4 regions of the Enterobacter cloacae complex sp. IR5418 genome follow, and region 3 is predicted to be linked to each of the others. Evidence: predicted binding sites of a transcription regulator. Region 3 holds the regulator's gene; each other region holds the start of a gene.

What was found. Region 3 encodes CRP, which controls carbon source genes, mostly activating them, when cyclic AMP is high. Its sites were predicted from a motif close to ATGTGANNNNNNTCACAT; they were not measured.
Region 1: a site for CRP is predicted at 4,279-4,296, ahead of msrB (peptide-methionine (R)-S-oxide reductase MsrB). Genes of this name have one in related genera too.
Region 2: a site for CRP is predicted at 5,400-5,417, ahead of rbsD (D-ribose pyranase). Genes of this name have one in related genera too.
Region 4: a site for CRP is predicted at 3,905-3,922, ahead of ACOTX7_RS08720 (sugar transporter). Genes of this name have one in related genera too.

The regions. Positions count from the first base shown of each region.
Region 1 is NZ_JBMKHS010000017.1:85,256-93,172, forward strand. Features, by position in the region: gene sppA (signal peptide peptidase SppA) at 1-174, shown strand, start outside; gene ansA (asparaginase) at 237-1,253, shown strand; gene pncA (bifunctional nicotinamidase/pyrazinamidase) at 1,263-1,904, shown strand; gene ACOTX7_RS14580 (glycoside hydrolase family 18 protein) at 2,129-3,382, shown strand; gene ACOTX7_RS14585 (YeaC family protein) at 3,434-3,706, opposite strand; gene msrB (peptide-methionine (R)-S-oxide reductase MsrB) at 3,748-4,161, opposite strand; gene gapA (glyceraldehyde-3-phosphate dehydrogenase) at 4,503-5,498, shown strand; gene ACOTX7_RS14600 (D-hexose-6-phosphate mutarotase) at 5,573-6,457, shown strand; gene ACOTX7_RS14605 (MipA/OmpV family protein) at 6,526-7,272, opposite strand; gene yeaG (protein kinase YeaG) at 7,705-7,917, shown strand, end outside.
Region 2 is NZ_JBMKHS010000019.1:6,049-13,965, reverse strand. Features, by position in the region: gene asnA (aspartate--ammonia ligase) at 1-269, shown strand, start outside; gene viaA (ATPase RavA stimulator ViaA) at 270-1,721, opposite strand; gene ravA (ATPase RavA) at 1,715-3,211, opposite strand; gene kup (low affinity potassium transporter Kup) at 3,434-5,302, shown strand; gene rbsD (D-ribose pyranase) at 5,499-5,918, shown strand; gene rbsA (ribose ABC transporter ATP-binding protein RbsA) at 5,926-7,431, shown strand; gene rbsC (ribose ABC transporter permease) at 7,436-7,917, shown strand, end outside.
Region 3 is NZ_JBMKHS010000006.1:166,890-174,806, forward strand. Features, by position in the region: gene argD (bifunctional acetylornithine/succinyldiaminopimelate transaminase) at 1-84, shown strand, start outside; gene ACOTX7_RS07465 (YccS/YhfK family putative transporter) at 81-2,168, opposite strand; gene crp (cAMP-activated global transcriptional regulator CRP) at 2,226-2,858, opposite strand; gene ACOTX7_RS07475 (OsmC family protein) at 3,169-3,573, shown strand; gene ACOTX7_RS07480 (phosphoribulokinase) at 3,660-4,529, opposite strand; gene ACOTX7_RS07485 (YheU family protein) at 4,560-4,778, opposite strand; gene ACOTX7_RS07490 (hydrolase) at 4,775-5,797, opposite strand; gene mdcA (malonate decarboxylase subunit alpha) at 6,026-7,681, shown strand; gene ACOTX7_RS07500 (triphosphoribosyl-dephospho-CoA synthase) at 7,681-7,917, shown strand, end outside.
Region 4 is NZ_JBMKHS010000008.1:43,132-51,048, reverse strand. Features, by position in the region: gene sad (succinate-semialdehyde dehydrogenase) at 1-1,223, opposite strand, end outside; gene ptrR (putrescine utilization regulator PtrR) at 1,323-2,201, shown strand; gene ACOTX7_RS08730 (PhzF family phenazine biosynthesis protein) at 2,198-3,010, opposite strand; gene ACOTX7_RS08725 (PhzF family phenazine biosynthesis protein) at 3,033-3,821, opposite strand; gene ACOTX7_RS08720 (sugar transporter) at 3,998-5,194, shown strand; gene ACOTX7_RS08715 (MarC family NAAT transporter) at 5,288-5,953, opposite strand; gene marR (multiple antibiotic resistance transcriptional regulator MarR) at 6,210-6,644, shown strand; gene marA (MDR efflux pump AcrAB transcriptional activator MarA) at 6,665-7,045, shown strand; gene marB (multiple antibiotic resistance protein MarB) at 7,078-7,293, shown strand; gene eamA (O-acetylserine/cysteine exporter) at 7,332-7,917, opposite strand, start outside.

The DNA of each region.
Region 1 (7,917 bases), on a different contig from region 3:
GACAGCATGTCCGGCTCCGTCCGCGCCATGCTGCCGGACGCGCTTCAGGCTTATCTGCCGGCGCCGGTGGCGACTGCGGCAAAAGCCATGAAGGCGGAGAGCGATAAGCTCGCAGCGTTTAATGATCCACAAAGCCGTTACGCGTTTTGCCTGACCTGTGCGAACGTGCGTTAAAAACCGTCCCCTCTTCCCGTGAAGAGGGGATTTTTTCTTTTGAAGAACAAGAACTCATTACCATGCAGAAGAAATCAATTTATGTCGCCTATACCGGCGGTACCATCGGTATGCAGCGCTCAGAAAATGGCTATATCCCGGTTTCCGGTCACTTGCAGCGCCAGCTGGCGCTGATGCCTGAATTCCACCGTCCGGAAATGCCGGACTTCACCATCCACGAGTATGAGCCGCTGATGGACTCCTCCGACATGACGCCGGAAGACTGGCAGCATATTGCGGACGATATTAAAGCCCATTACGACCAGTACGACGGCTTCGTGATCCTGCACGGCACCGACACCATGGCGTTCACCGCCTCGGCGCTCTCCTTCATGCTGGAGAACCTGAGCAAGCCCGTGATTGTGACCGGCTCGCAGATCCCGCTGGCGGAACTGCGTTCAGACGGGCAGATCAACCTGCTTAACTCCCTGTACGTGGCTGCCAATTATCCGATCAACGAAGTGTCGCTGTTCTTCAACAACCGGCTGTATCGCGGGAACCGTACCACAAAAGCACACGCCGACGGCTTTGACGCGTTTGCCTCACCTAACCTGCAACCGCTGCTGGAAGCGGGGATCCATATCCGTCGTCTGGGCACGCCGCCCGCGCCAAATACCGCAGGCGAGCTGATTGTTCACCCGATCACCCCGCAGCCGATTGGCGTGGTGACGATTTATCCGGGCATTTCCGCCGACGTGGTGCGCAACTTCCTGCGCCAGCCGGTGAAAGCGCTGATCCTGCGCTCCTATGGGGTGGGTAATGCCCCGCAGAACGGTGAGTTCCTGAAAGAACTTCAGGAGGCGAGCGATCGCGGGATTGTGGTGGTCAACCTCACCCAGTGTATGTCCGGTAAGGTCAACATGGGCGGCTACGCCACCGGTAATGCCCTGGCGCACGCAGGCGTGATCAGTGGTTTCGATATGACCGTTGAGGCAACGCTGACTAAACTTCACTATTTACTGAGTCAGGATCTGGATATTGATTCCATTCGCCGCGCCATGATGCAAAACCTGCGCGGTGAACTGACGCCGGACGAATAAGGAGTTCCTATGAAGCAACGCGCCCTGTTACTGGTCGATTTGCAAAATGATTTCTGTGCGGGCGGTGCGCTGGCCGTCGCGGAAGGCGACAGCACCGTCGACGTGGCAAACACGTTAATTGAGTGGTGTAAGGCTCGTGGTGAAGCGGTGGTGGCGAGTCAGGACTGGCATCCGGCAAACCACGGCAGCTTTGCCAGCCAGCACAACGTCGAGCCTTACAGCCAGGGCGAACTGGACGGGCTGGCGCAAACCTTCTGGCCGGATCACTGCGTGCAGCAGACGGAAGGCGCTGAGCTGCATCCGCTCCTCAATCAGAAGGCCATCGACGCGGTGTTCCATAAAGGTGAAAATCCGGCTATCGACAGCTATAGCGCGTTTTTTGATAACGGGCACCGCCAGAAGACGGCGCTGGACGCGTGGTTACGCCACCATGAAATCACCGAGCTGATTGTGATGGGCCTGGCGACGGATTACTGCGTGAAGTTCACCGTGCTGGATGCGCTCCAGTTGGGCTATTCCGTGAATGTCATCACCGACGGCTGTCGTGGGGTGAATATTCAGCCGCAGGACAGCGCCCAGGCATTTATGGATATGGCCGCGGAAGGCGCAACGCTGTATACGCTGGCTGACTGGATGGAGACGCAGGCCTAAGCGTTTTTAGCCGGGTGGCGGCTTCGCCTTACCCGGCCTACTTTCTCTGGTTTTGTAGGCCGGGTAAGCGTCAGCGCCACCCGGCAAAACCCCCTCTCCGATCTCCCATAAAGTGAACTCCCTCGCATCACAAGCGAAACGGCAATGTTATTCTCTTCAGGCTGTTTTTTCGCCACGCCTTTTCTGTGGCGTGGTTATTTTTATTTGGTCAAAGAGGATCGTATATGAAACGTTTGCCCTTGCTGGCAGCATTACCCTTGCTTTGCGCGTCACTGGCTTCCGCCGCGCCCCTGATGTCCGTGGGCTACTTCAATGGCGGTGGCGATGTGACCGCCGGACCGGGTGGCGATATCAATAAACTCGACGTCCGCCAGATTACTCACCTCAACTACTCGTTTGGTCTGGTCTATAACAACGAGAAAGACGAAACCAACGCCGCGCTGAAGGATCCGGCAAAACTGCATCAAATCTGGTTATCACCAAAGGTGGCATCCGACCTGGCCTTAATCCCCACCCTGCGTAAACAAAATCCGAACCTGAAAGTCCTGCTTTCCGTTGGCGGCTGGGGCGCGCGTGGTTTTTCTGGCGCAGCGGCAACCAAAGAGAGCCGTGCGGTGTTTATTCGCTCCGCGCAGGAGATCGTCAACAAATACGGCCTGGATGGGATCGATCTGGACTGGGAATATCCGGTCAACGGCGCGTGGGGACTGGTCGAGAGCATCCCTGCCGACAGGGATAACTTCACCGCGCTGTTAAAAGAGATGCGTGACGCGTTTGGTAAGAAAAAGCTGGTCACGATCGCGGTCGGCGCGAATGCGGAAAGTCCGAAAAGCTGGGTGGATGTGAAAGCCATTGCCCCTCTGCTCGACTACATCAACCTGATGACCTACGACATGGCATACGGGACGCAGTACTTTAACGCGAATCTGTATGACTCCAGTGCCTGGCCGACGGTGGCTGCCGCGGACAAATACAGCGTCGATTTTGTGGTGAACAACTACCTGGCCGCCGGGCTTAAGCCGCAGCAGATGAACCTCGGGATTGGTTTTTATGGCCGCGTACCGAAGCGCGCCGTTGAACCGGGCATCGACTGGAGCAAACCGGACGCGCAAAACAATCCGGTGACACAGCCCTATTTTGGACCGCAGGAGATCGGCCTGTTTAAATCGCTTGGCTATGATCTGACCAAAGACACCTACGTGAAATACAACGATATCGTCCGCAAATTGCTGAACGATCCGCAGAAACGCTTTACCGAGCACTGGGACGATCAGGCGAAGGTGCCGTGGCTGTCAGTGAAATCCGCCGACGGGAAGGCGCTGTTTGCTATTTCGTATGAGAACCCGCGTTCCGTGGCAATCAAAGCGGATTACATCAAGGAGAAAGGTCTGGCCGGTGCCATGTTCTGGGAGTACGGGGCTGACGATGAAAACCAGCTCGCGAAACAGCTGGCGAAGTCGCTCGGGATCCCGCACTAATGTGTCGTGTGCCGGGTGGCGGCTTCGCCTTACCCGGCTTACATGGAACCTTTATTTGAAAGTCGCAATCGGCTTCGGCGTAATGCCGAAGTCTTCTTTTAGCTCACGCTTGCTTTTCATCACCATCTGACCGTTAGTGTCGATAGTCATATGCTGTGCGTCGGTATTGTTACGCGCCTGCCACAGCATCACCAGCTGCAAACTGTTCTCTTTTTGTTCAGGTGTGAGCGCCACACCGTCCGGCCATTTTCCCAGTTCAACGGCCGTCACCAGACGCTGATACACCTCCGGGGTCATGCCTGCAATCATGTCATCAATATTCACGATTTCTCCCTTTCAAAGGAATAATTTGCTGAATCGTTTTTTCAACCCTGGGTCTGGTCGCCGTTTTCGTCATCGGTAAAGCTCATGGAAGCCGAATTGACGCAGAAACGCTCCCCCGTCGGTTGCGGGCCATCCGGGAAGACATGCCCGAGATGGGCGTCACAGTTCCCGCAGCGAATTTCGGTGCGCACCATGCCGTGCGAGGAGTCCGTCAGGTAACGGATCGCATTGTCGCTGACAGGCTCGTAAAAGCTCGGCCAACCGCAGCCAGAATCATACTTAGTCTGGGAGTTAAACAGCGGTGCATCACACACCAGGCAGTGGTAGACGCCTTCCCGTTTGTTGTGCAGCAAACGCCCGGAAAACGGCGGTTCTGTGCCGTGATTTTGCGTCACGTAAAACTGCATCTCTGTAAGGTTTTTTTTCAAATCGTCGGGGTTACGTTGGTTCGACATATGCTTACATCTCGCTGTTGAAACAGACATCTTTTAACCCAGATTCTAACAAAACATTAACACCCGCGCGTACACTTTTGTTCTAAACTTATGTGTCGCGAAAAGGCGGTCAGGCAATTGTGATCAATTTCACATTTTAATCCTGCGAGGCCTTTAAAATTCCGGGCGCAGCCCCCATGTGGTTGCTAGCTCAAAGGGAAAGTGAGGCGAGTCAGTCGCACAAACGTTAGTCACAGGATTGATTTGTCGCAATGATTGACACGATTCCGCTTGACGCTGCGTAAGGTTTTTGTAATTTTACAGGCAACCTTTTATTCACTAACAAATAGCTGGTGGAATATATGACTATCAAAGTAGGTATCAACGGTTTTGGCCGTATCGGCCGTATTGTTTTCCGTGCTGCTCAGAAACGTTCTGACATCGAAATCGTTGGTATCAACGATCTCCTGGACGCTGAATACATGGCGTACATGCTGAAGTACGACTCAACTCACGGTCGTTTCGACGGCACCGTTGAAGTGAAAGACGGCCACCTGGTTGTTAACGGCAAAACCATCCGCGTTACTGCTGAGAAAGACCCAGCTAACCTGAAATGGAACGAAATCGGTGTTGACGTTGTAGCTGAAGCTACCGGTATCTTCCTGACCGACGAAACTGCACGTAAACACATCACTGCGGGTGCGAAGAAAGTTGTTCTGACTGGTCCTTCCAAAGACAACACCCCAATGTTCGTTCGCGGTGCAAACTTCGAAACTTACGCTGGCCAGGACATCGTTTCCAACGCATCCTGCACCACCAACTGCCTGGCACCGCTGGCTAAAGTTATCAACGACAACTTCGGCATCATCGAAGGTCTGATGACTACCGTTCACGCGACCACTGCGACTCAGAAAACCGTTGATGGCCCGTCTCACAAAGACTGGCGTGGCGGCCGTGGCGCGGCTCAGAACATCATCCCATCATCTACCGGTGCTGCTAAAGCAGTAGGTAAAGTACTGCCAGAACTGAATGGCAAACTGACTGGTATGGCGTTCCGCGTTCCAACTCCTAACGTATCCGTTGTTGACCTGACCGTTCGTCTGGAAAAAGCTGCTTCTTATGAAGAAATTAAGAAAGCAATCAAAGCTGCTTCCGAAGGCCCAATGAAAGGCGTTCTGGGTTACACCGAAGACGACGTTGTATCTACCGATTTCAACGGCGAAGTATGCACTTCCGTGTTCGATGCTAAAGCAGGTATCGCACTGAACGACAACTTCGTGAAACTGGTTTCCTGGTACGACAACGAAACTGGCTACTCTAACAAAGTACTGGACCTGATCGCTCACATCTCCAAATAAGTTGAGATGAGTGCTTGATCCTAAAAGGCGACTTCGGTCGCCTTTTTTATTGTTTTTAGACAGAGGATTGCTTAATGATTAATAAAATTTTTGCACTTCCGGTAGTCGAACAACTTACCCCTGTGCTCTCCCGCCGTCAGATCGACGGTGCCGATATCATCGTCGTTGATCACCCGCGCGTTAAAGCTTCCGTCGCGCTTAATGGCGCCCACCTGCTCTCCTGGAAACCAGAAGGCGAAGAAGAAGGCCTGTGGCTGAGCGAGGCCACCTCGTTCAAAAAAGGGGCGGCGATCCGTGGTGGCGTACCCATCTGCTGGCCATGGTTTGGCCCGTCAGCGCAGCAGGGATTACCCTCTCACGGTTTCGCCCGTAATCAGCAGTGGACGCTCAAAGCCCACAACGAAGATGAAAACGGCGCGGTGTTGACCTTTGAACTTCAGGCAAATGATGAAACGCGCGCCCTGTGGCCGCACGAGTTCACGTTGTATGCCCGCTTCAAGCTGGGTAAAACCTGCGAAATTGAACTCGAAGCCCACGGCGAATTCGAAACCACGTCCGCCCTGCACACCTATTTCAACGTAGGCGACATTCAGGCCGTTAAGGTGAGCGGCCTTGGCGATACCTTTATCGACAAAGTGGATAACGCGAAAGAAGGCAGACTGGACGACGGCGTGCAGACTTTCCCGGATCGTACCGACCGCGTGTACCTGCACCCGGAAGCCTGTAGCGTAATCCATGACAGCGCGCTGAACCGTGGCATTGAAGTGGTTCATCATCACCACAGCAACGTGGTGGGCTGGAACCCTGGCCCTGCCCTTTCCGTCAGCATGGCGGATATCCCGGATGACGGTTACAAGACCTTCGTCTGTGTGGAAACCGCGTGTGTGACTGCGCCGCAACAAACCAGCGAAGAAAAACCATCCCGCTTAGGCCAGACGATCAAGATTGTGAAGCGCTAATATTTTCTGCCGCATCATGAAAAAACAAACGGGGCGCAAGCGCCCCGTTTTAATGCATCACGTTCTGGTCAGAACTTGTAGGTCACACCCACAGAGAAGATACCAGACCAGGATTTGTCGACCATCGGGCTGTCTTTCACTTCATCGCTCAGACGAATGTAACGGCCAGTACCGTATACATTCCAGTCACCGAGGAAGTTATAAGAGGCGGTGAGTTCCAGGTACGGATCCCAGCCATCATCCGCGCTGTAGCTCTTCAGACCACTGCGGCGAGACTCCGCTTTAGACACGCCATAGTAGTAGTCGTTGTAATTCTCGCTGCTGTACTGCACACCGATACCCGGCGTCAGCGTCACCGCACCGTTGGTATAGCGATAAAGCCACGCCAGATCCCAGATGAAGCCGTTGCTGTTATCCAGGGTATCGCCCGCCAGCGCCGTGCGCAGGAAGCCATACTCGGTATTATGGACGTAAGAAAGCCCCGCCATCAGTGAGCTTCTGCGTTTGTCCAGCTGACGAAGCGCATTGCTGTCGCTGTCGCCTGGTTTAAAGTGCGTAGGATCGTAATAGGCCATGATGGAGAGCTTATCGGCCGTGTCGTTCCAGAGATAGTAGCCGCCGCCCAATCCACGGAACCAGAAGTTATCGCCTTCATAGGTGACAACGGGGACAGGATAAACGTCGCGGTCATACTGCTTGTACGGGCTGTTAATCACGCCAGCACCCGCGCCAACAGTCCACTGGCTCTCAGCCTGTACGGTGCTCGCTGCGGTAGCGGCAAGGATGCCCAATGCCAGAAGTTTGAGTTTGGTCACAATCCATTCTTTCCTGTAGTCAAATAATCAGCGGGTGAAGTGTAACCGCCATTCCCGTACATCCCAAAATTTTTTGCGCGCTAATCCGTTTGATTAACCCGTTATTTTTCATTTTTCAGATGACATCCCGCTTTCATTTATGTGACCTATAAATGAAAAACCCGCTTTTCGCTTATAACCGCAGTGGAAATTTTTGGATGAGTTATTGATATGTCATTGAAAGTAGATTTTATCCGTATGCAAGTTTTGCAATTGCCATCTACGCTTTACTTTAAGAAGAGGTTTTGCTGAACACCCTGCGGTTCATAGCCTTCGACCTGGCACACAGGTTGCTGCTCTGGCAGTGCGGTGCGAAAAATTCTCTTCCGGGAGCCTCCACTACTCATACGAACGGCTCTTATCCTGTGCTAAAAAACGAAAGGACGGCATGCCATGAATATATTCGATCACTATCGCCAGCGCTACGAAGCTGCCAAGGACGAAGAGTTCACACTGCAGGAGTTTCTTACCATTTGTCGGCAAGATCGCAGTGCCTATGCCAATGCGGCAGAACGGCTATTGATGGCTATTGGTGAGCCAAACATGGTTGATACTGCCCTGGAGCCACGGCTTTCCCGTCTCTTTTCGAACCGGGTGGTCGCCCGC
Region 2 (7,917 bases), on a different contig from region 3:
TTCTCGAAGATGCGTTTGAACTCTCTTCGATGGGGATCCGCGTGGATGCTGAAGCCCTGAAGCGTCAGCTGGCGGTGACCGGGGATGAAGATCGTCTGCAACTGGAGTGGCACCAGGCGCTGCTGCGCGGTGAGATGCCGCAAACCATCGGCGGTGGTATCGGCCAGTCCCGTCTGACCATGCTGCTGCTGCAACTGTCCCATATCGGTCAGGTGCAGTGTGGTGTCTGGCCGCAGCAGGTACGTGAAAGCGTCGGTACTCTTCTTTAATTAACGCCGCCAGCGTCTGAGCAGGCGGCTACGCAACCCGGTATCAAAGCGCCAGATGTGATCGAAAATGCGCATGATGCCGGGTTTTCCATGTGCGGACATCGCAACGGCATGGAAACGGTGCTGATGTACCCGCTGTAACTCCTTCACCTTACTCACGACGTCATCCGGCAGCCGCTGGGCAATAAAATCGGAAATCACCACCGCGTCGGCGTCGTACCAGTCACCGCCCTGCATACGCTCAATGATGCTGCGAAAACAGCTGGCCAGATCGGTGCCGCCGCGAAAACGCTGGCTTAAAAAGCGGATCGCCTGCTCCAGACCCTGTGGGCTGGTCAGTTCATACCCCACCACTTCGCTGGAAAAGAGCATGATGTAGCAGCGACGACGATCGGCGAGCGCCACGCGCATCAGGGCCAGGCAGAACGCTTTTGCACACTGTTCATTAAACCCCCCCATCGATCCGGACGTATCGACGCAAACAATAAAAGGCCCGCGCGGTTGCTCGTCAAAATCCTGATGCACCACCGGGCGCTGGCTGATCTTCTCGCGCCAGGCTTCACCGTGCAGCCGGTAGGTAAGAAGCTGCTTTTCCACCAGCCGACGATAAAACTCATACTCCAGTTCGGTCATTCCCAGCGTGCTGAGTTCCGTAGGCAGCAGGCGCAGGATGTCATCGCTTTGCTGTAACCCGTCCACCTGCTCCGGCACGGTGGAGGGTTCGCGTACCAGCGTACGGAAGGTTTCCATCGGCGCATCTTTCTTTGGGACCGACCGGGCCTCCCGGGACCGGCCAAGCTGTTCTGCGAGCTTCATCAGCTCCGACTGTTGTGCCAGAAAGTCGCCGTACTTCACAATCAGTTGATAATCGCCACGTTTTAACTGACCGGCACTCATGTCCCAGAGTCGACCGGCGGCGTTTTCATTTTCCACCAGCACCTGTTCTAACTGGCCGCTCAGGGTCATTCGCTCCTGGACTTCACTGAGCAACTGTTCGCGCTCTTCATCCAGCAACTGCTGATTAAGGGCCGTGGCCTGGACCACAAGACTCAGTCGCCAGCGCTGTAAAAACAGGGTATGCAGGGCGGGAGTGAAGCTGGGATTGTCCGTGACCAGCGCTCTGGCCTGGCTGGCAAACGGGGAGTGAACGTTATCAAGCAGCGTCAGGGTTTGCTGAAGCTGAGCAATAAACTGCGGCGTTGAAAGCCGCTGGCACTGCTGGTAACCAGCCACTTCCTCTGTCAGTTCCGGCGGGACTTCCGTCTCCTTAAACCGCTGTCGCAGGTTATTGCGCCAGTGGGGCAGATCGTCCGTCATTGCCTTTCTGAGCTTCGGGAATTTTTCAAAGAAAGCCGCCAGCTGCGGTGACGCAAGAAGGGTAATGACAACCTCCTCGATCAATCCTTCCTCGCTAACCGCCAGCATGACGTTAAGCGTGTCCAGCGTTAGCATTGACGCGCCTGTTTGATCTGCGCGCTGACATCCTGCAAGCTGGCTTCAATACGACCTAACCAGTCGCTATGGATAAAGAGGCATTTCTGCTGCTCGCTGAAGCGCGTGTGCTGCTGATGCCATTCGTTATCCAGCGCTTCGAGCTGCTGTTTGATCTCCTCCGGAAGACTCTCGGAGGCGGTGCCCGGCAGCGCCAGGCGCGATCCCTGAAGGCTGACGTCGCGGATCACAAGGTGCTGGCTGCTGTCGACTTCCATCGACAGCGGCTGTGCAAAGCCAATACCGTTGAGTTTACCGCGGATCTCGCCGCCCTTATCCAGCCACTGAACCAGCGCAACGCGTTCGATCGTCACGTGCACCACCTGCATATCATGAAGCTTCAGCGGCTGCTGAAGAAGAAGCGTGAGCGAGGCGTCAGTCAGCTCGGCTGGCAGTTCATAGTGCGGTTTACGGGCAAACATCCCGCCAAGACGGTTCACTTTCAGCGCGGTTTTGTCACTTTGCTGCTGCTGGAGCTGAAGGCGACGTTGGGCAATCGCACCCAGTTGATTAAGCATAGATTGCTGGCCCCACGCGTGTCCGGTCATCAAAACGTCCAGCTGCTGCTGCATCAGATTCATCCCTTCTGCGTCGTGCCACAGACAGTCTTTCAGCAGGATCAGATCGACAGGGGCGACAGCATCGCGGCCGCTGAACAGGGCGCTTGCCTGGAGCAGGCGAATGGCTTTTTTCCAGCGACGGTCAGAGACATACGGCGCAGAAGGCAGTAAATCAAGCTGCTGGCGCAGCATGAAGATCAGCTCAAAAACGGCATCGGGCAGTTTTATCTTGCCGATCTCCTCCTGCCACTGGTGGTATTCCTCGTCCGTGACCTGTAATGACGCTGCCACCGGGTTTTCGTTTTCGTCCTGCTGGCTCACCAGCATGGAGCGGAAGTTTGATTTATCCTGGACTTTATCCAGCCACAGGCGGATCAGCATACGGTCATACAGCGCTTCCAGGCTGCTGTCGGCTTCGGGCAGTTCGTTTGACGCGGCCACCAGCAGGCGCATGGGGATCTTCTCTTCGCTGGCGCCGTTGCGGAAGCGGCGTTCGTTAATTGCCGTCAGCAGGGTATTCAGAATGGCCGGGCCAGCTTTCCAGATCTCATCAAGAAAGACGATTTCCGCTTCCGGGAGATAGCCCGCCGTCAGACGTTCATAGCGTCCCTCATCTTTTAACGCCTGAATGGAGAGCGGGCCGAACACTTCTTCCGGCGTGGAGAAGCGCGTCATCAAATACTCAAATGCGCGCGCGTTCTGGAAAGCGAATTTGAGGCGGCGTGCGATCAGACTTTTGGCAATGCCCGGTGGGCCAAGCAGAAACACGCTTTCCCCGCTCAGCGCCGCCAGTAAACAGAGGCGAATGGCGTGGCTACGCTCGTAAAGGCCTTTCTCCAGCGCGCTGCTGAGGCGGGAAATTCTTTCTGCTAATAAATGTGAGTGAGCCATAATAGTTTTGCATCCTTTCGCCGTCGTGGCGGCTAATTGAAGCGAGTATAGACGTTTCGGTCTGGCCTGGTAATAGGCTGAAGTGCGGCGCTATTTTCTTTGCGCTACATTAATGCGGCTGCATTTAGGGGTACGATTTTGCATTGAATCGTGCATACTGTGCGCTTTTTGTGGGCCAAGGGACTAAGCACACATTTGTTATTCAAACGAAAAGACTAGTCTATGAGCACTGATAATAAGCAATCATTACCCGCAGTAACGCTTGCGGCGATCGGGGTTGTCTACGGTGATATCGGCACCAGCCCGCTTTATACGCTTCGTGAATGTCTGTCCGGTCAGTTTGGTTTTGGTGTAGAGCGTGACGCCGTCTTTGGTTTTCTCTCGCTCATCTTCTGGCTGCTGATCCTGGTGGTCTCCCTTAAGTATCTCTCTTTCGTTATGCGGGCTGATAACGCGGGCGAGGGCGGTATTCTGACCCTGATGTCCCTTGCCGGGCGCAATACGTCTGCAAGAATGACCTCCGTGCTGGTCATCATTGGCCTGATTGGCGGCAGCTTCTTCTATGGGGAAGTGGTGATTACGCCAGCGATTTCGGTGATGTCAGCCATAGAGGGGCTGGAGATTGTCGCGCCACAGCTTGATACGTGGGTGGTGCCACTCGCTATTATCGTGCTGACGTTGCTGTTTGCTATACAAAAACACGGTACCGGGCTGGTGGGTAAGCTGTTCGCGCCTATTATGCTGGCCTGGTTCCTGATCCTGGCGGCGCTGGGCTTACGCAGCATTATCGCCAACCCGGATGTCCTGCACGCGTTGAACCCAATGTGGGCGGTGCATTTCTTCCTTGAATATAAAGTGGTGTCGTTTGTGGCCCTGGGCGCGGTGGTGCTTTCCATTACCGGTGTTGAAGCGCTGTATGCGGATATGGGCCACTTCGGGAAACTCCCTATTCGCGTCGCCTGGTTTAGCGTGGTCTTGCCTTCACTGGTGCTGAATTACTTCGGTCAGGGCGCGCTGCTGCTTGCGCACCCTGAAGCGATTAAAAACCCGTTCTTCCTGCTGGCGCCGGACTGGGCGCTGGTTCCGATGCTGATCCTGGCGACGCTGGCGACGGTCATTGCCTCTCAGGCTGTCATTTCCGGCGTCTTCTCCCTGACGCGTCAGGCCGTGCGTTTGGGTTATCTCTCCCCAATGCGCATTATCCATACCTCGGAGATGGAGTCTGGCCAGATCTACATTCCGTTCGTCAACTGGCTGCTCTATTTCGCGGTGGTGATTGTTATCGTCAGCTTTGAGCACTCCAGTAACCTGGCGGCGGCGTACGGTATTGCGGTGACCGGAACGATGGTGTTGACCTCTATTCTCTCCACTACCGTGGCGTACCGTAACTGGCACTGGAATAAGTTCCTCGTGGGGCTGATCCTGGTGGGCTTCCTCTGCATCGACGTGCCGCTGTTCTCTGCAAACCTCGACAAGATTGTCTCCGGTGGCTGGTTGCCGCTGACGCTGGGCCTGGTGATGTTTATCGTGATGACGACGTGGAAGAGCGAACGTTTCCGCCTGCTGCGTCGCATGCATGAGCACGGTAACTCTCTGGAGGCGATGATCGCCTCGCTGGAGAAATCTCCGCCGGTGCGCGTGCCGGGCACGGCGGTGTATATGTCTCGTGCGCTGAACGTGATCCCGTTTGCGCTGATGCATAACCTCAAGCACAACAAAGTGCTGCACGAGCGCGTGATCCTGCTGACGCTGCGTACCGAAGATGCGCCGTATGTTCACAACGTGCGTCGCGTACAGATTGAACAGCTATCGCCGACCTTCTGGCGCGTGGTGGCAAGCTACGGCTGGCGCGAAACCCCGAATGTGGAAGAGGTATTCCACCGCTGCGGTCTGGAAGGTCTGAGTTGCCGCATGATGGAGACGTCGTTCTTTATGTCCCACGAGTCGCTGATCATCGGCAAGCGCCCATGGTATCTGCGTCTGCGCGGCAAGCTGTATCTTATCCTGCAACGTAACGCCCTGCGTGCGCCTGACCAGTTTGAAATCCCGCCGAATCGCGTAATTGAGCTGGGGACGCAGGTCGAGATTTAAGTCCTTCTGAAAATGCCGGGTGACGCTGCGCTTACCCGGCCTACCAAACCCTCAACACACCCGCCTGAATTACCTCCACGTTTCACTTAGCGAAACGTTTCGACGTTGATCACAAATCCGTTACGTCATGATGGTTTTCTGAACACTTCTGCGGCTACACTGTTTTTAGCGAAACGTTTCGCTAGTGGAGCAAAAAATGAAGAAAGGCACAGTACTCAACTCAGAAATCTCATCGGTGATTTCCCGTCTTGGGCATACCGATACGCTGGTGGTTTGCGATGCAGGCTTACCAGTTCCGCGCAGCACAACCCGTATCGATATGGCGTTAACGCAGGGCGTACCCTCGTTCATGCAGGTACTGGAAGTGGTCACTGCGGAGATGCAGGTTGAGGCGGCCATTCTCGCGGCGGAAATCAAACAACATAATCCGCAACTCCACGAAACGTTGCTCAGCCACATTGAGCAACTGCAACAGCACCAGGGAAACACCATAGAAATTCGTTACACAACGCACGAGCAGTTCAAACAACAAACCGCAGACAGTCAGGCGGTGATTCGCAGCGGGGAGTGTTCCCCGTATGCGAATATCATTCTCTGTGCTGGCGTCACCTTCTGAGGCCATCATGGACGCATTACTGCAACTCAAAGGGATCGATAAGTCGTTCCCGGGCGTAAAAGCCCTCTCCGGCGCGGCGCTGAACGTCTATTCCGGGCGCGTCATGGCGCTGGTGGGCGAGAACGGCGCGGGCAAATCCACCATGATGAAAGTGCTGACCGGGATCTATCAACGCGATGCCGGTTCGCTGCTGTGGCTGGGTAAAGAGACCACCTTCAACGGCCCGAAATCTTCTCTGGAAGCGGGCATCGGCATCATCCACCAGGAACTGAACCTGATCCCGCAGCTCACCATTGCGGAGAACATCTTCCTCGGCCGTGAGTTCGTGAACCGCTTTGGCAAAATCGACTGGAAAACCATGTACGCCGAAGCGGACAAACTGCTGGCGAAGCTGAACCTGCGCTTTAAGAGCGACCGCCTGGTGGGCGACCTCTCTATCGGCGATCAGCAGATGGTGGAAATCGCGAAGGTGCTGAGCTTTGAGTCAAAGGTCATCATCATGGATGAACCGACCGATGCCCTGACCGACACCGAAACCGAATCCCTGTTCCGCGTGATCCGCGAACTGAAATCCCAGGGGCGCGGCATTGTTTATATCTCTCACCGCATGAAAGAGATCTTCGAGATCTGCGATGACGTCACCGTGTTTCGCGACGGGCAGTTTATTGCCGAGCGTGAAGTGGCCACCCTGACCGAAGATTCGCTTATCGAAATGATGGTGGGGCGTAAACTCGAAGACCAGTATCCGCGTCTGGATAAAGCGCCGGGAGAGATCCGCCTGAAGGTGGATAACCTCTGCGGGCCGGGCGTCAACGACGTCTCCTTTACCCTGCGCCAGGGCGAGATCCTCGGCGTCGCGGGCCTGATGGGCGCGGGGCGTACCGAACTAATGAAAGTGCTCTACGGCGCACTGCCGCGCACCAGCGGTTACGTTACTCTCGACGGCCATGAAGTGGTCACCCGCTCGCCGCAGGATGGCCTGGCGAACGGCATTGTCTATATCTCCGAAGACCGTAAGCGCGACGGCTTAGTGCTGGGCATGTCGGTGAAAGAGAACATGTCCCTGACGGCGCTACGCTATTTCAGCCGCAGCGGCGGCAGCCTGAAACACAAAGATGAACAGCAGGCGGTCAGCGATTTTATCCGTCTCTTTAACGTCAAAACCCCGTCGATGGAGCAGGCGATTGGCCTGTTGTCCGGCGGGAATCAGCAGAAAGTGGCAATTGCCCGCGGGCTAATGACGCGCCCGAAAGTGTTGATCCTCGATGAGCCAACCCGTGGCGTGGACGTGGGGGCGAAAAAAGAGATCTATCAGCTGATTAACCAGTTCAAGGCTGACGGTCTGAGCATCATTCTGGTCTCTTCCGAGATGCCAGAGGTATTAGGCATGAGCGATCGCATTATCGTCATGCATGAAGGGCATCTCGGCGGTGAATTCACTCGCGAGCAGGCCACCCAGGAAGTTCTGATGGCTGCCGCTGTGGGCAAGCTTAATCGCGTGAATCAGGAGTAAGAAGATGACTACCCAGGCTGTTTCTGGTCGCCGCTATTTCACAAAGGCATGGCTGATGGAACAAAAATCGCTGATTGCCCTGCTGGTGCTTATCGCGATTGTCTCGACCATGAGTCCGAACTTTTTTACCGTCAATAACCTGTTCAATATTCTTCAGCAGACCTCCGTCAACGCCATTATGGCGGTGGGGATGACGCTGGTGATTTTGACTTCGGGTATCGATCTGTCCGTCGGTTCCCTGCTGGCCCTTACTGGTGCTATCGCCGCGTCGATTGTCGGCATTGAAGTTAACGCGCTGGTGGCCGTTGCCGCTGCGCTGGCGGCTGGGGCGGCAATTGGTGCCGTAACCGGCGTGATTGTGGCGAAAGGCCGCGTTCAGGCGTTCATCGCTACGCTGGTAATGATGCTGCTGCTGCGCGGGGTGACCATGGTCTACACCAACGGCAGCCCGGTTAATACCGGTTTTACCGATAACGCCGATCTGTT
Region 3 (7,917 bases):
CCGTCGCTGGTGGTGGAAGACAAAGACATCGAAGACGGGTTAGCCCGTTTTGCCGCGGCGGTCGCGAAGATCGTCAGCGGCTAATACGCGGTGCGTTTTAACCGGCGCGTTAACCAAATCCCATGATGCGGGCGCTGACGCCATGCCACCGATGAAATGGTGTGCATGGTGTTCAGATGCCCCAGCACGCGCTGTAAATGCTGCTCCAGGGTGCTCATCGGCCCGTGGGTCAGCGTCTCCGGCGCTTCCAGAATGTTCGAATCCCCCGACTCGCCCGGCGCGTCATACTCCAGACGCTGCTGACAGCGCTGCAACGCAATTTCACACGACTGCAAATAGCGCTGCGCCAGATCCGGCGTCAGCATCGTGTGCTCGCGCGCCAGCGTGGTCATGGCGTTAATATGCTCGACGATGAACTGGCTGTGCGTGACCCACAGTTTCATATCCGCCAGGTAGTGCGCGTTAAAGCCCGGCTCCTGCATGGCCTGGTTAAGGGAGTTGAACAGGGCGTTATGCGCCTGGTTGACCTTCATGCGCTCGTAAGCCAGCGGAGAAGGCTGCGGGTCATCGCTCAGGATAAGACGTATGGCCTGCTGGTCGGCTTCCAGCGCATCGTGGGCGTTCTGCCTCAGCAACCCGCTTTGCCACTGCGGCCACAGCCAGACCATGCCGCCAAAGGCGATCAGGCAGCCAATCAGCGTATCGACCAGCCGGGCAATAATAAATTGTTCCCCGTTAAGCGTGAGCAGTTGTAGGGTATATACCGCCGTCACCGTAAAGCCCACCATCGCCCAGCCGTAGTTTTTGCGGATGATCAGGTAACTCACCAGCGTGATCGCCAGCATACCGGCCAGGGTATAGCCCTCCGGCACATGGAAGTGCAGCGTCACGCCCGCGATAATCAGCCCCGCCATCGTCCCGCCCGCCCGATGCAGAATGCGTACCCGCGTGGCGCCATAGCCGTTCTGGGTAACAAACAGCACGGTCATTAAGATCCAGTAGGGTTTCGGCAGGTGCAGGGCCACTCCCATCAGGCTGGCGATGCTCAGCATCACACTGATGCGCGCGGCGTTGCGCAGGGCGGAAGACTTCAGTGAAAGATAGCTTTTGAGGGCGGGCAGCAGCGGCAGCCGTTTTTGCTTATCGGCCATCAGGTCCCGGGCATAAAGCGGGCGCTGGGTGCGCAACACCCGGGCGATGCGGCTGAAATGCCAGGCGGCAAACTGCCCGACCGGGTTATCCGCGTGCTGACGCGCAATCTTTTCCAGCGCGCCGAGCTGTTTGTCCATGTTAAAGCGCGTCGGGTAGCGGTGATAGAGGATATCGTCAGCCAGCACCCGCAGGCGCGCCGCGACGGTCTGCGCGTTCCAGCGGATCACCGCTTCCGCATGGCTGCGCTCCACCAGCTTTTGCACCTCTTCCGGATTATGAAGGCTGACGGAGATATGCTCCTGCAAATCCAGCCCGACTTGGAAGGTACGCAGCAGCCGCTTGTATTCATGATTTTTGTTGGCGGCAAGCATGTGCAACTGCTGATAGCACTGGCTGATGAGATCCACCACTTTTTGCTGACGCGCCAGCAGCGGCGGCAGGGATTTTTCCGGGTCGGTATGTTGAGTGAGCAGGGTGTATTTTGCTTCGCAGTATTCAGCAAGCTGCACGTAGAGCAGGCTCAGGGATTCGCGCAGCGGCTGTTCCCGCCACAGCCAGAACCAGAACCAGTTAAACAGGCCGTACCATAATGTCCCCAGGGCGTAGATCAGTAGCGGCTCCCACACCGGCATATTGCCCGCAAGGCTTAAGGTGAAGATGGCGGCAATCAGCGACGCGGGAAGCAGGCGGGCGTGCAGCGAGCTGATTTCCGCGGTGACGCCGAGCGTCATCGCCAGCACGGTCAGGATCAGCGGCAGCGGGATATCACGAGCCAGCAAAAGCTGTACGGCAAGGCTACAGCCCGCAAACAGGCAGCCGCCGATAATCAGACGTTTAAAAAAGCGTTTATGCGGCGTATCCAGACCGGCAATGTTGCAGCAGGCGGGGACGAGGGAAAACAGCAGGCCTTGCTGAAGATGTCCGAGGATCAGGCCCACGGCCACGGGAAGACACAACACCAGCGTTTGTCGCAGTGCGTAGTTAACTTCCGGGTGATAGATCAGCCTGCGCCACATGGGGAGTAGAGACAAAAACGGCGTGCCACCCTGCGGCGGCACGCCGTTTGACCACAATTAACGGGTTCCGTAAACCACGATAGTTTTACCGTGGGCAGAGATCAGGTTCTGATCTTCCAGCATCTTCAGGATACGGCCCACTGTTTCACGGGAGCAGCCGACGATCTGACCGATTTCCTGGCGGGTAATTTTAATTTGCATGCCGTCAGGGTGGGTCATGGCGTCTGGCTGTTTCGCCAGGTTCAACAGCGTCTGCGCAATACGACCGGTCACGTCCAGGAAGGCGAGGTTACCCACCTTCTCAGAGGTCACTTGCAGACGGCGTGCCATCTGGGAAGAAAGACGCATCAGGATGTCAGGGTTGACCTGAATCAGCTGACGGAATTTCTTGTAAGAAATTTCAGCCACTTCACATGCTGTTTTTGCACGAACCCAGGCGCTACGTTCCTGGCCTTCTTCAAACAGGCCCAGTTCACCGATAAAATCGCCCTGGTTCAGATAAGAAAGGATCATCTCTTTCCCTTCTTCATCTTTGATCAGCACGGCCACCGAGCCTTTAACGATGTAATACAACGTTTCCGCCTTTTCACCCTGGTGAATCAGCGTGCTCTTTGATGGGTACTTATGAATGTGGCAATGAGACAAGAACCATTCGAGAGTCGGGTCTGTTTGCGGTTTGCCAAGCACCATGCGCTGTTATCCTCTGTTATAAGCTGTCACCAGAGTCATAAGATGCATCCGGACTCTGGGGTTGCAATCGAATTCTTACCCATACCTGGGAAGTCGGCTGTCGTAACGTTTCGCAGCCAGTAAAGTTTGATGTCCTCTGCATACATGTGTAACGTCAATGTATTACTGTAGCATCCAGAGTGTTTTAGCATAGCTTTCGCCGCGTGTCTCCTGGTGTCTCGCTTCAGCATGACGCAGGTCGCCTTCCGTTGCGAGAAATGTAACGTACACGTAATCTGTCATAAAAAATGCAACGTTGGAGTGAGTGAATATGCAAGCGCGTGTGAAATGGGTTGAAGGGTTAACGTTCCTGGGCGAGTCTGCTTCCGGGCACCAGGTTTTGATGGATGGCAACTCCGGTGATAAAGCGCCAAGCCCAATGGAAATGGTGCTGATGGCGGCAGGGGGATGCAGTGCGATCGACGTGGTGTCGATCCTGCAAAAAGGCCGTCATGACGTGACCGGTTGTGAAGTGAAGCTGACGTCGGAACGTCGCGAAGAGGCGCCACGCCTGTTTACCCATATCAATCTGCACTTTATCGTCACCGGCAAAGCGCTGAAGGACGCGGCGGTGTCACGCGCGGTAGATCTCTCTGCGGAGAAGTACTGCTCTGTGGCGTTGATGCTGGAAAAAGCGGTAAACATCACCCATTCGTATGAAGTGATCGAGGCGTAATCTTTTGGCGGGTGGCGCTTCGCTGACCCGCCCTACAACTGCACGCCCGTAGGCCCGGTAAGCGCAGCGCCATCCGGCAACAGGCGTCACGCGATCTGCTTTCCTTCCATCAGCCGCTGCACCAGCGGTGTCATAATCAGCTCCATCGCCAGCCCCATTTTTCCGCCCGGCACCACTAACGTATTCATGTGCGAAATAAACGAACCCTGTAGCATCGCCAGCAGCCAGGGGTAATCAATGCCTTCCAGGTTGCGGAAGTGGATCACCACAAAGCTCTCGTCCAGCGACGGGATGCTTTTTGCGGCGAACGGGTTGGAGGTGTCCACGGTGGGGACGCGCTGGAAGTTAATGTGGGTGCGGGAGAACTGTGGCGTCAGGAAGTTGATGTAGTCTTCCATGGAGCGCACAACCGAGTCCATGACCGCCTCGCGCGAATGGCCGCGCTCGCTCATGTCACGCGTCAGCTTCTGGATCCACTCAAGGTTAACGATCGGCACCACCCCCACCAGCAAATCCACATGGCGCGCCACGTCGTGCTGAGGCGTCACCACGCCGCCGTGCAATCCTTCGTAAAACAGCACGTCAGTCGGTTCCGGCAGCGGTTGCCAGGGCGTGAATGTGCCGGGAACCTGGTTCCAGGGCACGGCTTCATCGTAGGTGTGCAGATACTTGCGGGACTGCCCGGTGCCGCTCTGCCCGTATTCGCGGAAGGTTTGCTCCAGCAGGCCGAAGTCATTCGCCTCCGGGCCGAAGTAGCTGATGTGTTTACCCAGATCGCGCGCCTTGCGGATGGCCATATCCATCTCCGGGCGCGTGTAGCGGTGAAAGCTGTCGCCCTCTACCTCTGCCGCCCGTAAGTTAAGCTGGGCGAAGATCTTGCGGAAGGCGAGGCTGGTGGTAGTGGTACCCGCCCCACTCGAACCCGTAACGGCAATAACCGGATGTCTGGCAGACATAGCAACTCCCTGACTGGAAAAGTGTAAAGATCAGCCATGAAACGCGTTGCGGGGCATGATATTGACCGTCTCATGCAGTTCGGACCATACCAGCACCACGTCGCCGCTTTTAAGCTGGCGCTTAACATCGTTGACCTTTTGTTCAAGCGAACGTTCATGTTCACCATAATCGGTGCCTTCGCGCAAGACAAAGCTTTCAATCAGATTATCGAGCGTTTCGGGAGAGAGATCCTGCCAGGGAATAATCATTTTTTACCGTCCAGATAAGCCGTTAACCAGTCGGGAATACGCGTCTCAAGCCACATTTTTGGCCGACGCAGCGTGCCGCCAACAAAGCCGACGTGTCCGCCGAACTGGGTGAGCTGATACTCCACGTTGGCCGGCAGATGTTCGGGCGCGGGGATCGAGTGATGATCCATAAACGGGTCATCTTTGGCGTGGATAATCAGCGTAGGTTTCGTGATTTGATTCAGTAAAGGCATGGCGCTGCACTGACGGTAATAGTCAATCGCATCGGCAAAGCCGTGAATTTTCGAGGTGATCAAATCATCAAACTCGCGCAGGCGCTTCACGCGTTTGAGCTGTTGCAGCGTCACAGGCAGCGTATCGGGATAGGCCTTCAGCTTGCGCGCGGCGTTGGCTTTCAGCAGGTTGAGCAGGTAACGCTGGTAGATCCGCGAAAACCCCTTTTCCATATGATAGCTGCACTGCTCCAGCATAAACGGCGCAGAGACGATCACCGCCGCCTCCAGCGGTACGGCGTCGCTCTCCTTCGCCAGCAGGCAGGCCAGCATATTGCCGCCCAGCGAATACCCCACCGCTGCCGTTGGCACCTCGCCAAAACGGTCTCTCAGCCAGCGCAGGAACCAGGTGCCGTCCTCGGTTTCACCCGAGTGATAAATGCGTTTCTGACGATTAGGTTCGCCGCTGCATCCGCGAAAATGCATCACTACCCCAAGCCAGCCGCGGGCTTTCGCCGCCTCGATGAGACCGTGTGCGTAAGGGCTGTGCAGGCTGCCTTCCAGACCGTGAAAGACCACCAGACGGGGTTTATGTCTGGCCCGATCCGGATCTTCGCTCCAGGCGAGATCCAAAAAGTCACCATCCGGCAAATCCAGGCGTTGCCAGTGTGGGGTGAACTGTACCTTGCGGCGGATCAGGCGCGGCAGCATGGTTTGCAGGTGAGGGTTAGCCACACCGCGCATGGGCACGAACTCTGCGCTCTCTTCGGCTGCAATGTCGAAGTCTGAGGGAATGATTTGGGTCATAAGGGCGATGCTGATTCTTGTCAGAAATTAACTATACCTTCCGAATTGTACCCCGTTTAGCCCGTTTTTCCGAAACATGAACTGATCCCGATCACATTTCTTTACCTTGATTATTACTCTCAGGCTAATGATTCCGCTCTACGCTTAATTGATGCCTTTCTCACCAGCGCGCACACTTTACTCAACGTTAAGCAAATCAGAATGATGTGCTGAATCAGGAGGTTAATAATGTTATCTGGGCAAACACCCACCCGGCAATGGAACACCCGACGCAGCGAGAAAGCGCGTCGTCTGGCGTCCGTACCGGTGCAGGGCAAGGTACTGCCAACCGGCGATCTTGTCGCCATGCTGGAAAAACTGATCGCACCAGGCGACAAAGTCGTTCTGGAAGGCAACAACCAGAAGCAGGCGGATTTCCTTTCCCGCTCACTGGCCGAAGTGAACCCGCAAATCGTGCACGACCTGCATATGATCATGCCGAGCGTGGGCCGCAGCGAACATCTGGATATCTTTGAGAAAGGCATCGCCCGCAAGCTGGACTTCTCTTTCTCGGGCACGCAGAGCCTGCGCATCTCGCAGCTGCTGGAAGATGGCCAGCTCGAAATCGGGGCGATTCACACCTACATCGAACTCTACTCACGTTTATACGTCGACCTTTCGCCAAACGTGGCGCTGATTGCCGGGTTTAAAGCAGACCGCAAAGGCAACCTCTACACCGGGGCAAGTACTGAAGATACCCCGGCGCTGGTGGAAGCCGCCGCATTCCACGACGGCATCGTCATCGCACAGGTGAACGAGCTGGTGGAAGATGAGTGCGACCTGCCGCGTGTGGATATTCCAGGCTCGTGGATCGATTACGTGGTGGTGGCCGACAAGCCGTTCTTTATCGAACCGCTCTTTACCCGCGACCCGCGCCTGATCAAACAGGAACATATCCTGATGGCGATGATGGCGATTAAAGGCATCTACGCGGAACACCAGGTGCAGTCCCTGAACCACGGGATTGGCTTTAACACTGCCGCCATTGAGCTGCTGCTGCCAACCTACGGCGAACAGCTCGGACTCAAAGGCAAAATCTGTAAACACTGGACGCTGAACCCGCATCCAACGCTGATCCCCGCCATTGAGAGCGGCTGGGTGGAGAGCGTTCACTGCTTCGGTGGTGAGCTGGGGATGGAAGAGTACATCCGCGCCCGCCCGGACGTGTTCTTTACCGGCGCCGACGGCTCCATGCGTTCTAACCGCGCCTTCTGCCAGCTGGCAGGTCAGTACGCGGTCGATATGTTTATCGGCTCTACGCTACAGGTTGATGGTTACGCTAACTCCTCAACCGTGACCCGCGGCCGTCTCTCCGGCTTCGGCGGCGCGCCAAACATGGGCCACGATCCGCACGGTCGTCGCCACGCCACACCGGCCTGGCTGAACATGATCACCGAGCCTGACCCAATGCAGCGCGGTAAAAAGCTGGTTGTGCAGATGGTGGAAACCTTCCAGGCGGGCGTGAAGCCAACCTTCGTGGAAAAACTCGACGCCGTTGACGTGGCGAAAGCCTCCGGTATGCCGCTGGCACCGGTCATGATTTACGGCGATGACGTCACCCACGTGCTGACGGAAGAGGGCATTGCTTACCTCTACCGGGCGAAAGATCTGGAAGAGCGTCGCGCCATGGTCGCTGCCGTGGCGGGTATTACTGATATCGGTCTGGGCGTTGACGCCAGACGCGTGGCGGAACTGCGTCAGAGCGGCAAGGTTGTTTATCCGGAAGATATGGGCATTCGCCGTACCGACGCCACCCGCTCTCTGCTGGCTGCGGGCAGCGTGGCTGACCTCGTTGAGTGGTCCGGTGGTCTGTATAACCCACCTGCGAAATTCCGGAGCTGGTAATGAAACTTCTGCCCCAGATTCAGGTTGAAGGCGGTGCCGAATGGCTGGCGCGAACCGCCACGCAGTGTCTGATTGACGAAGCACGTTTAAGCCCGAAGCCCGGTCTGGTGGACAGCCGGGGGAACGGCGCGCACTACGATTTATCGCTTGCGCTGATGGAGCGCTCCGCTCACAGCCTGACCCCCACGTTTCAGGCGCTGGCGCAACAGAGCTGGCAGCGTCCGGCGGATATTGCC
Region 4 (7,917 bases), on a different contig from region 3:
CGAGAGAAGGTTTCAGCCAGCGCATCGTTCGCGGTAAAGACCGTCGCCGATAAGCCAAAATCGCTGTCATTAGCCAGCTGCAAGGCATGCGCCGCATCGTTCGCGACGGTAATCGCCGCCACCGGGCCAAACAGCTCCTGACGGAAGGCCGTCATCTCTGGGGTGACGTCCCCGAGTACGGTTGGCGCATAATAGTTACCGCTCCCGGCAAGCTTCTCTCCACCGAGCAGCAGGGTCGCCCCTTCCGCCAGCGTAGCCTGCACCTGCTGATGCAGTTCATCGCGAAGATCACATCGCGCCATCGGGCCAATATAGTTATCTTCTTCTTCCGGTGCGCCCATCTTCAGCGCCGCGACCGCGGCAACAAAGCGCTGGGTAAAGACGTCCGCCACGCCCGCTTCCACAATAAAGCGTTTTGCCGCCGCGCAAACCTGCCCGGTATTCTGATAACGTCCGGCCACGGCCGCGTTGACGGCCAGATCCAGATCGGCATCGTTCAGCACGATAAACGGATCGGAACCACCCAGCTCGAGCACGCATTTCTTCAGCGCCGCGCCCGCCTGCGCGCCAATCGCCGCCCCTGCCCGAACGCTGCCGGTCACGGTCACCGCCGCGATACGACGATCGATAATCGCCTGGCTGACGCCGTCATTGGTCGCGTTCACCCAGCCAAAGACCCCCTCAGGGAAACCGGCATCCGCAAACACCTGCCCGATCATCTCCGCCGAGCCGAGCACATTCGGCGCATGTTTAAGCAGATAGCTGTTCCCTGCCAGCAGGATCGGCACCGCACCGCGCAGCACCTGCCACAGCGGGAAGTTCCACGGTATCACCGCCAGAATCGGCCCCAGCGGACGATACTCAATCACCGCATTTTCGACCTGGGTAGATTCCGGATTCAGCATCGCCGGGCCGTGTTCAGCGTACCAGTCGCAAAGGCTGGCGGACTTCGCCACCTCCGCACGCGCCTGCACAATCGGCTTACCCATCTCACGGGAGATCGTCTGCGCCATCGCTTCCGCACGGCTGCGCAGCGCCGTACCCAGATCGCGAAGTTTTTGCGCCCGGTGCGCTACGCTCTCGCGTCGCCACTGGCGAAAACCGGTATCCGCCTGCGCAATGGCATGCTCAACGTCACGGGACATGGCCCACGGGTAAGCAGCCAGCGTTTCGCCGGTAGCCGGATTAACAGAAATGGCATGGGTAGCAGATGAATAGGTCATGATGTTCTCCACGTAATAACAGTTGATTGATTGTGGCCTACTCTGCTATTTCTTAAAAATGAATAATACTCACCACCTTATTCACGAATCGAGAACGGTATGAACTTAACCCAGCTTGAGATGTTTAACGCCGTCGCACTGACCGGCAGCATTACCCAGGCGGCGCAAAAGGTACACCGCGTGCCGTCAAACCTCACCACCCGCATCCGACAGCTTGAGGCAGATCTCGGCGTGGAACTGTTTATCCGTGAGAATCAGCGCCTGCGGCTTTCCCCCGCCGGGCACAATTTTTTGCGCTACAGCAAGCAGATCCTGGCGCTGGTCGACGAAGCGCGAATGGTCGTCGCCGGGGATGAACCGCAGGGATTATTCTCACTCGGCGCGCTGGAAAGTACCGCCGCCGTGCGCATTCCGGAAAGTCTGGCGCGGTTTAATCAGCGCTATCCGCGCATACAGTTTGCGTTGTCCACCGGGCCTTCCGGTACGATGATTGACGGCGTGCTTGAGGGGACGCTCAGTGCCGCCTTTGTCGACGGGCCGCTCTCGCACCCGGAACTGGAAGGGATGCCGGTTTACCGGGAAGAGATGATGCTGGTCACTCCTGCGGGCCACGCGGAAGTGTCAAAAGCCACGCAGGTGAGCGGCAGCGACGTGTACGCCTTTCGCGCCAACTGTTCTTACCGTCGTCATCTGGAGAGCTGGTTTCATGCCGACCGCGTCACGCCGGGCAGGATCCACGAGATGGAGTCCTACCACGGAATGCTCGCCTGCGTGATTGCGGGGGCAGGCATTGCGCTGATGCCCCGCTCCATGCTGGAGAGCATGCCAGGGCATCATCAGGTGGCGGCGTGGCCGCTGGCGGAAAACTGGCGCTGGCTCACCACCTGGCTGGTGTGGCGACGCGGGGCGATGACCCGCCAGCTTGAGGCGTTTATCGCGCTGCTTAACGAGCGTCAGCCACCAGCGCCCCGTTGTTAATGCTGAACGTAGTCCTGGAGACGAAGGTAGATTTTCCCCTTCATATACAGCGTGGCCTGCCCGCCAATCAGCACGCGATCGCCCTTAAGCTCGCAGCGCAAATCCCCGCCGCGCAGGGAGACCTGGCGGGCCGACATCTGCGTTTTACCGAGCTTTTCGCTCCAGTACGGGATCAGCATGCTGTGGGCTGATCCCGTCACCGGATCCTCCGGCACCCCTTCCCCCGGGCAGAAGAAGCGGCTGACGAAATCATATTCATCACCCGGCGCCGTAACACAGACCATTTTCCCCAGCGGAAGCATGCCCGCGATATCCGGGGTCAGCGCCTCCACCTGCTGCTGGCTGTCGAGCACCACCATGTAATCGCGCCCCACACGCACCTCTTTTGCCGCGTTAATGCCCAGTGCGCTGAACAGCGCTGCCGGTGGCGTATCGACAACCTCGGTTGACCACGCCGGGAAATTGAGCGTTAGCCAGTCGCCGCTACGTTGGACCGTCAGTTCGCCGACAAAGCGCGTGGTGAAGGTAATTTCCGTATGCGGGTAATCCAGATATTCGAAAATAACGTGAGAAGCCGCGAGGGTTGCATGGCCGCAAAGGTTGATTTCATCCTGCGTGGTAAACCAGCGCAGCTCAAACCCGTTGTCCGTTCGGACAAAGAACGCCGTCTCTGACTGATTATGCTGCTTTGCCATCTTCAGCAGCGTCTCATCTGGCAGCCATGCTTCCAGCGGACATACCGCCGCCGCATTGCCGCCGAACGCCCTGTCGCTGAAAGCATCTACCAGATAAAAATCAATTTCCTGCATCGTTTGTTCCTCTTAGATTTATTCAGCGCAGAAATACTGTGCCCTTCAGGTACAGCGAGGCCTGCCCGCCCATCCGCACGCGGTCGCCCCTGAGTTCGCAGCGGACGTCCCCGCCACGGGCTGAAACCTGACGGGCAAACATCTGTGTTTTGCCAAGCTGTTCACTCCAGTACGGGATCAGCATAGTGTGCGCGGAGCCGGTGACAGGATCTTCCGGCACGGCCACGCCCGGCGAGAAGAAGCGACTGACAAAGTCATATTCCCCTTCGTCCCGGGCGGTGACCGCCACTTTATGCTCGCCCGGCGTCATGGCGGAGAAATCCGGATTAAGGGCTTCAACCTGCTCGCGGTTTTCCAGTACCAGCACCCAGGCGCGGCCTTTTCGGGCCTCGACATAGTGGCTGATACCGAGTGCGGAGAGCATCTCCGGTGGCGGCGTCTGTGCCTGCGTCGGGCAGGCCGGAAAATCCAGCGTCATCCAGTCACCTTCACGGCTGACGGTCAGGCGACCAGAGGCGGTGTCAAAATGAATGCGTGAGTCCGGATAATCCAGTTCGTTAAACAGAACATACGCCGCGGCAAGCGTGGCGTGACCACAGAGATTCACCTCGGTGAGCGTGGTGAACCAGCGCAGCTCAATTCCCCCTCTGGTGCACACAAAAAACGCGGTTTCCGACTGGTTATGCTGTTGTGCCATCCGCAGTAACGTCTCATCCGGCAGCCACGCGTCGAGCGGGCAAACCGCCGCCGGATTGCCGCCAAAGGAGGACGCGCTGAACGCATCTACCAGATAAAAATCAATCTCCTGCATTGTGTTACCGCCTGTTTTTGTTGTGTTGTTCTTTATCTTCAATGAAAACAACCTTGTTCGCTACCGCTGCATGAAGGTAAATTTTGTGATTCACATCACATAACGGTTGAGTTTTCGCCGTTTAAAGCTTTAAGATCGTCTCCTCATCTTTCAGGTAACGAACCCCAGATATCCCTATGACAACACACACGGTTTCCCGCAGGGTCGCGTGGCTACGCGTGGTCACGCTCGCCATTGCAGCGTTTATTTTCAATACAACGGAATTTGTTCCGGTTGGACTGCTGTCCGACATCGCCGCCAGCTTCCATATGGAAACGGCACAGGTTGGCATTATGCTGACCATCTATGCATGGGTGGTCGCGCTGATGTCGCTGCCGTTTATGCTGCTGACCAGTCAGATGGAACGTCGTAAGTTACTCATTGGGCTGTTTGTGGTATTCATTGCCAGCCATGTGCTGTCGTTTATGGCGTGGAACTTTACCGTGCTGGTCATCAGCCGCGTCGGCATCGCGTTTGCCCATGCCATTTTCTGGTCGATTACCGCGTCGCTCGCCATTCGTCTGGCCCCGGCGGGGAAACGTGCCCAGGCGCTGAGCCTAATCGCCACCGGAACGGCGCTGGCGATGGTGTTAGGTCTGCCGATCGGACGCATAGTGGGACAATACTTCGGCTGGCGAACCACCTTCTTTGCTATCGGCATGGGGGCGCTGATCACCCTGGTGTGTCTGATCAAACTCTTGCCAAAACTGCCCAGCGAACACTCCGGCTCGCTGAAAAGCCTGCCGCTGCTGGTGCGCCGTCCGGCGCTGATGAGCATCTATCTGCTGACCGTGATTGTGGTGACCGCCCATTACACGGCCTATAGCTATATTGAGCCGTTTGTTCAGGTTGTGGCGGGCTTTAGCGCCAACTTCGCCACCGTTCTGCTGTTGATCCTGGGCGGTGCGGGGATTATCGGCAGTATCCTGTTCGGGAAGCTGGGCAATCAGCACGCGTCTGCGCTTGTGAGCAGTGCGATTGGCCTGCTGCTGGCGTGCCTGCTGTTACTGCTGCCTGCGGCTGGCAGCGAAAGCCATCTGGCGATCCTCAGCCTGTTCTGGGGCGTGGCGATCATGATTATTGGTCTGGGGATGCAGGTTAAAGTGCTGGCGCTGGCTCCGGACGCCACGGACGTGGCAATGTCGCTCTTCTCCGGGATATTTAATCTGGGGATTGGGGCCGGGGCGCTGGTGGGAAATCAGATCAGCCTGCATGTGTCGATGTCGGCCATTGGCTATCTCGGGGCGATTCCGGCGCTGATCGCGCTGATCTGGTCGGTGCTTATCTTCCGTAAATGGCCGGTCGCGATGGAAGAACAGACCAGCCACGGTTGACGTTTGTTGTGCCGGGTGGCGGCTTCGCCTTACCCGGCCTACATTATTACGGACTTGTAGGCCGGGTAAGCGCAGCGCCACCCGGCAATGTTCTCAATGATACGTCTTAACAATCTCCAGCACGCCGTTAATAATAAACTGCACGCCCATACAGACCAGCAGGAAGCCCATCAGACGGGAAATGGCCTCAATACCCCCCTTGCCCACCCAGCGCATAATCGCCCCGGAACTGCGTAATGATCCCCAGACGATAATGGCGATAAGCGCAAAAATGATCGGCGGCGCAACGGTGATAACCCAGTGCGGAAAAGTGGTACCATCCCGCACCGTTGAGGCGGAACTGATGATCATCGCTATCGTCCCCGGCCCCGCCGTGCTCGGCATGGCTAACGGTACAAAGGCAATGTTGGCGCTCGGTTCGCTTTCAAGCTCCTCCGATTTGCTTTTGGCTTCCGGTGATTCGTGCGCTTTTTGCGCCGGGAACAGCATCCGGAAACCAATAAAGGCCACGATCAGCCCACCGGCGATACGCAGACCGGGAATCGAAATCCCAAAGGTATTCATCACCAGCTGCCCGGCGTAATACGCCACCATCATAATGGCGAAGACATAGACGGAGGCCATCATCGACTGCTGATTGCGCTCCGCGCTGTTCATGTTCCCCGCCAGCCCCAGAAAAAGAGCCACCGTCGTTAACGGGTTCGCCAGCGGCAGTAATACCACCAGCCCAAGTCCCACTGCTTTAATCAAATCCAACATAATGCACCGCAGCCCTTATCCTTATTCAACACCGCAATTATAGGGGGAAATCCTCGTCCTGAGCCATCCGCGTAGCGTAACCATTCTTGTCTCGCGCAACCAATAACGCCAGATTATGTATATGATTTAAAAGCGTACAGAAAAAGTTCCTGAAGCGTTTTAGCATTTCGTGGCATCGGCTGATCCATTCAGTTGACTTATACTTGCCTGAGCAATAATATCTGCCGTGACTAAACTACTTGCCGGGGCAACCATTGTGAAAAACACCAGTGACCTCTTTAACGACATAATCCCACTGGGTCGTCTTATTCACATGGTTAATCAGAAAAAAGATCGCCTGCTCAATGACTACCTGTCACCGCTGGATATCACCGCAACACAGTTCAAAGTGCTGTGTTCTATTCGCTGCGAAGTGTGTATCACGCCGGTTGAGCTGAAAAAGGTGCTCTCTGTCGATCTGGGTGCGTTAACCCGCATGCTGGATCGTCTCGTCTGTAAAGGATGGGTAGAACGAAGCCCTAACCCCAATGACAAACGTGGCGTACTGGTGAAACTGACCAGCGATGGCGCGGCCATGTGTGAGCAATGTCATCAATTAGTAGGACAAACACTGCACCAGGAACTGACAAAAAACTTAACGGCAGATGAAGTGGCAACGCTTGAGCTTTTACTCAAGAAAATCCTGCCGTAAACAGAAAAAGAGGTATGACGATGTCCAGACGCAATACTGACGCTATCACCATTCATAGCATTTTGGACTGGATCGAAGATAACCTGGAATCTCCACTCTCTCTTGAGAAAGTGTCAGAGCGTTCAGGTTACTCAAAATGGCACCTGCAACGGATGTTTAAAAAAGAGACCGGCCATTCATTAGGACAATATATTCGCAGCCGCAAGCTGACGGAAATTGCCCAGAAGCTGAAAGAAAGCAATGAGCCGATCCTCTATCTGGCGGAACGCTACGGATTTGAATCGCAACAAACCCTGACGCGTACGTTTAAGAACTACTTTGACGTGCCGCCTCATAAGTACCGTATTACCAGTATGCCGGGTGAATCCCGTTATCTGTATCCGCTAAAACATTGCAGTTAATCATCGCCTGTTAAGACGTAACCGAGGAAATCATGAAATTTATCGCCTCCGCCGCCCTCACCTTGCTGGTGCTGGTTTCCGGCCAGAGTTTCGCGGAGCAAACCCCCAGCGCGGGGCAGCAAAATAATCGTGGCACCATGATTATGCCCTCCACGCAAAACCAGTCGCCCTGGGACTTCAATCACATGGGCGCTGGCAGCGACAAATCCGACGAATTAGGCGTGCCGTATTACAACCACGACCTGTAATTCGTTTTTGCCCCGCTCAGGCGGGGCTTTTTTCTGCCTTAACCCCGCACCCGCGTCGCCCGACGCACACGCAAGCCAAAGACGTTGATATACAACCCGGCCATAATCAGCCCTGCGCCACACAGTTGCAGCGCGCTGAGCGTCTCGTCCAGCAACAGTGCGGCGCTGGCAAGCCCGACCACCGGTACCAGCAGCGATAACGGCGCCACGCGCCAGGTTTCATAGCGCCCGAGCAGCGAACCCCAGATGCCATAGCCCACGATTGAGGCAACTAACGCCAGGTAGATCAGCGACAAAATGGTCGTCAGGTCGATCTCAACGAGGCTTTTCAGCATTGCCTGCGGGCCATCCAGAATAAACGACGCGGCCATAAAGGGCACAATGGGGATCAATGCGCTCCAGACCACCAGCGACAATACCGGCGGACGCGCCTCGTGCTGCATTATCAGCTTGTTAAAGATATTGCCGCACGCCCAGCTCAGCCCCGCCGCCAGGGTGAGCATAAAGCCCAGCAGGGCGACATGCTGACCGTTGAGGCTGCCTTCTATCAGCACCAGCACGCCAAAGACCGCAAGGCTAATGCCCGCCAGCTGTTTGCCCTGCAAACGTTCGCCAAAGACAAAC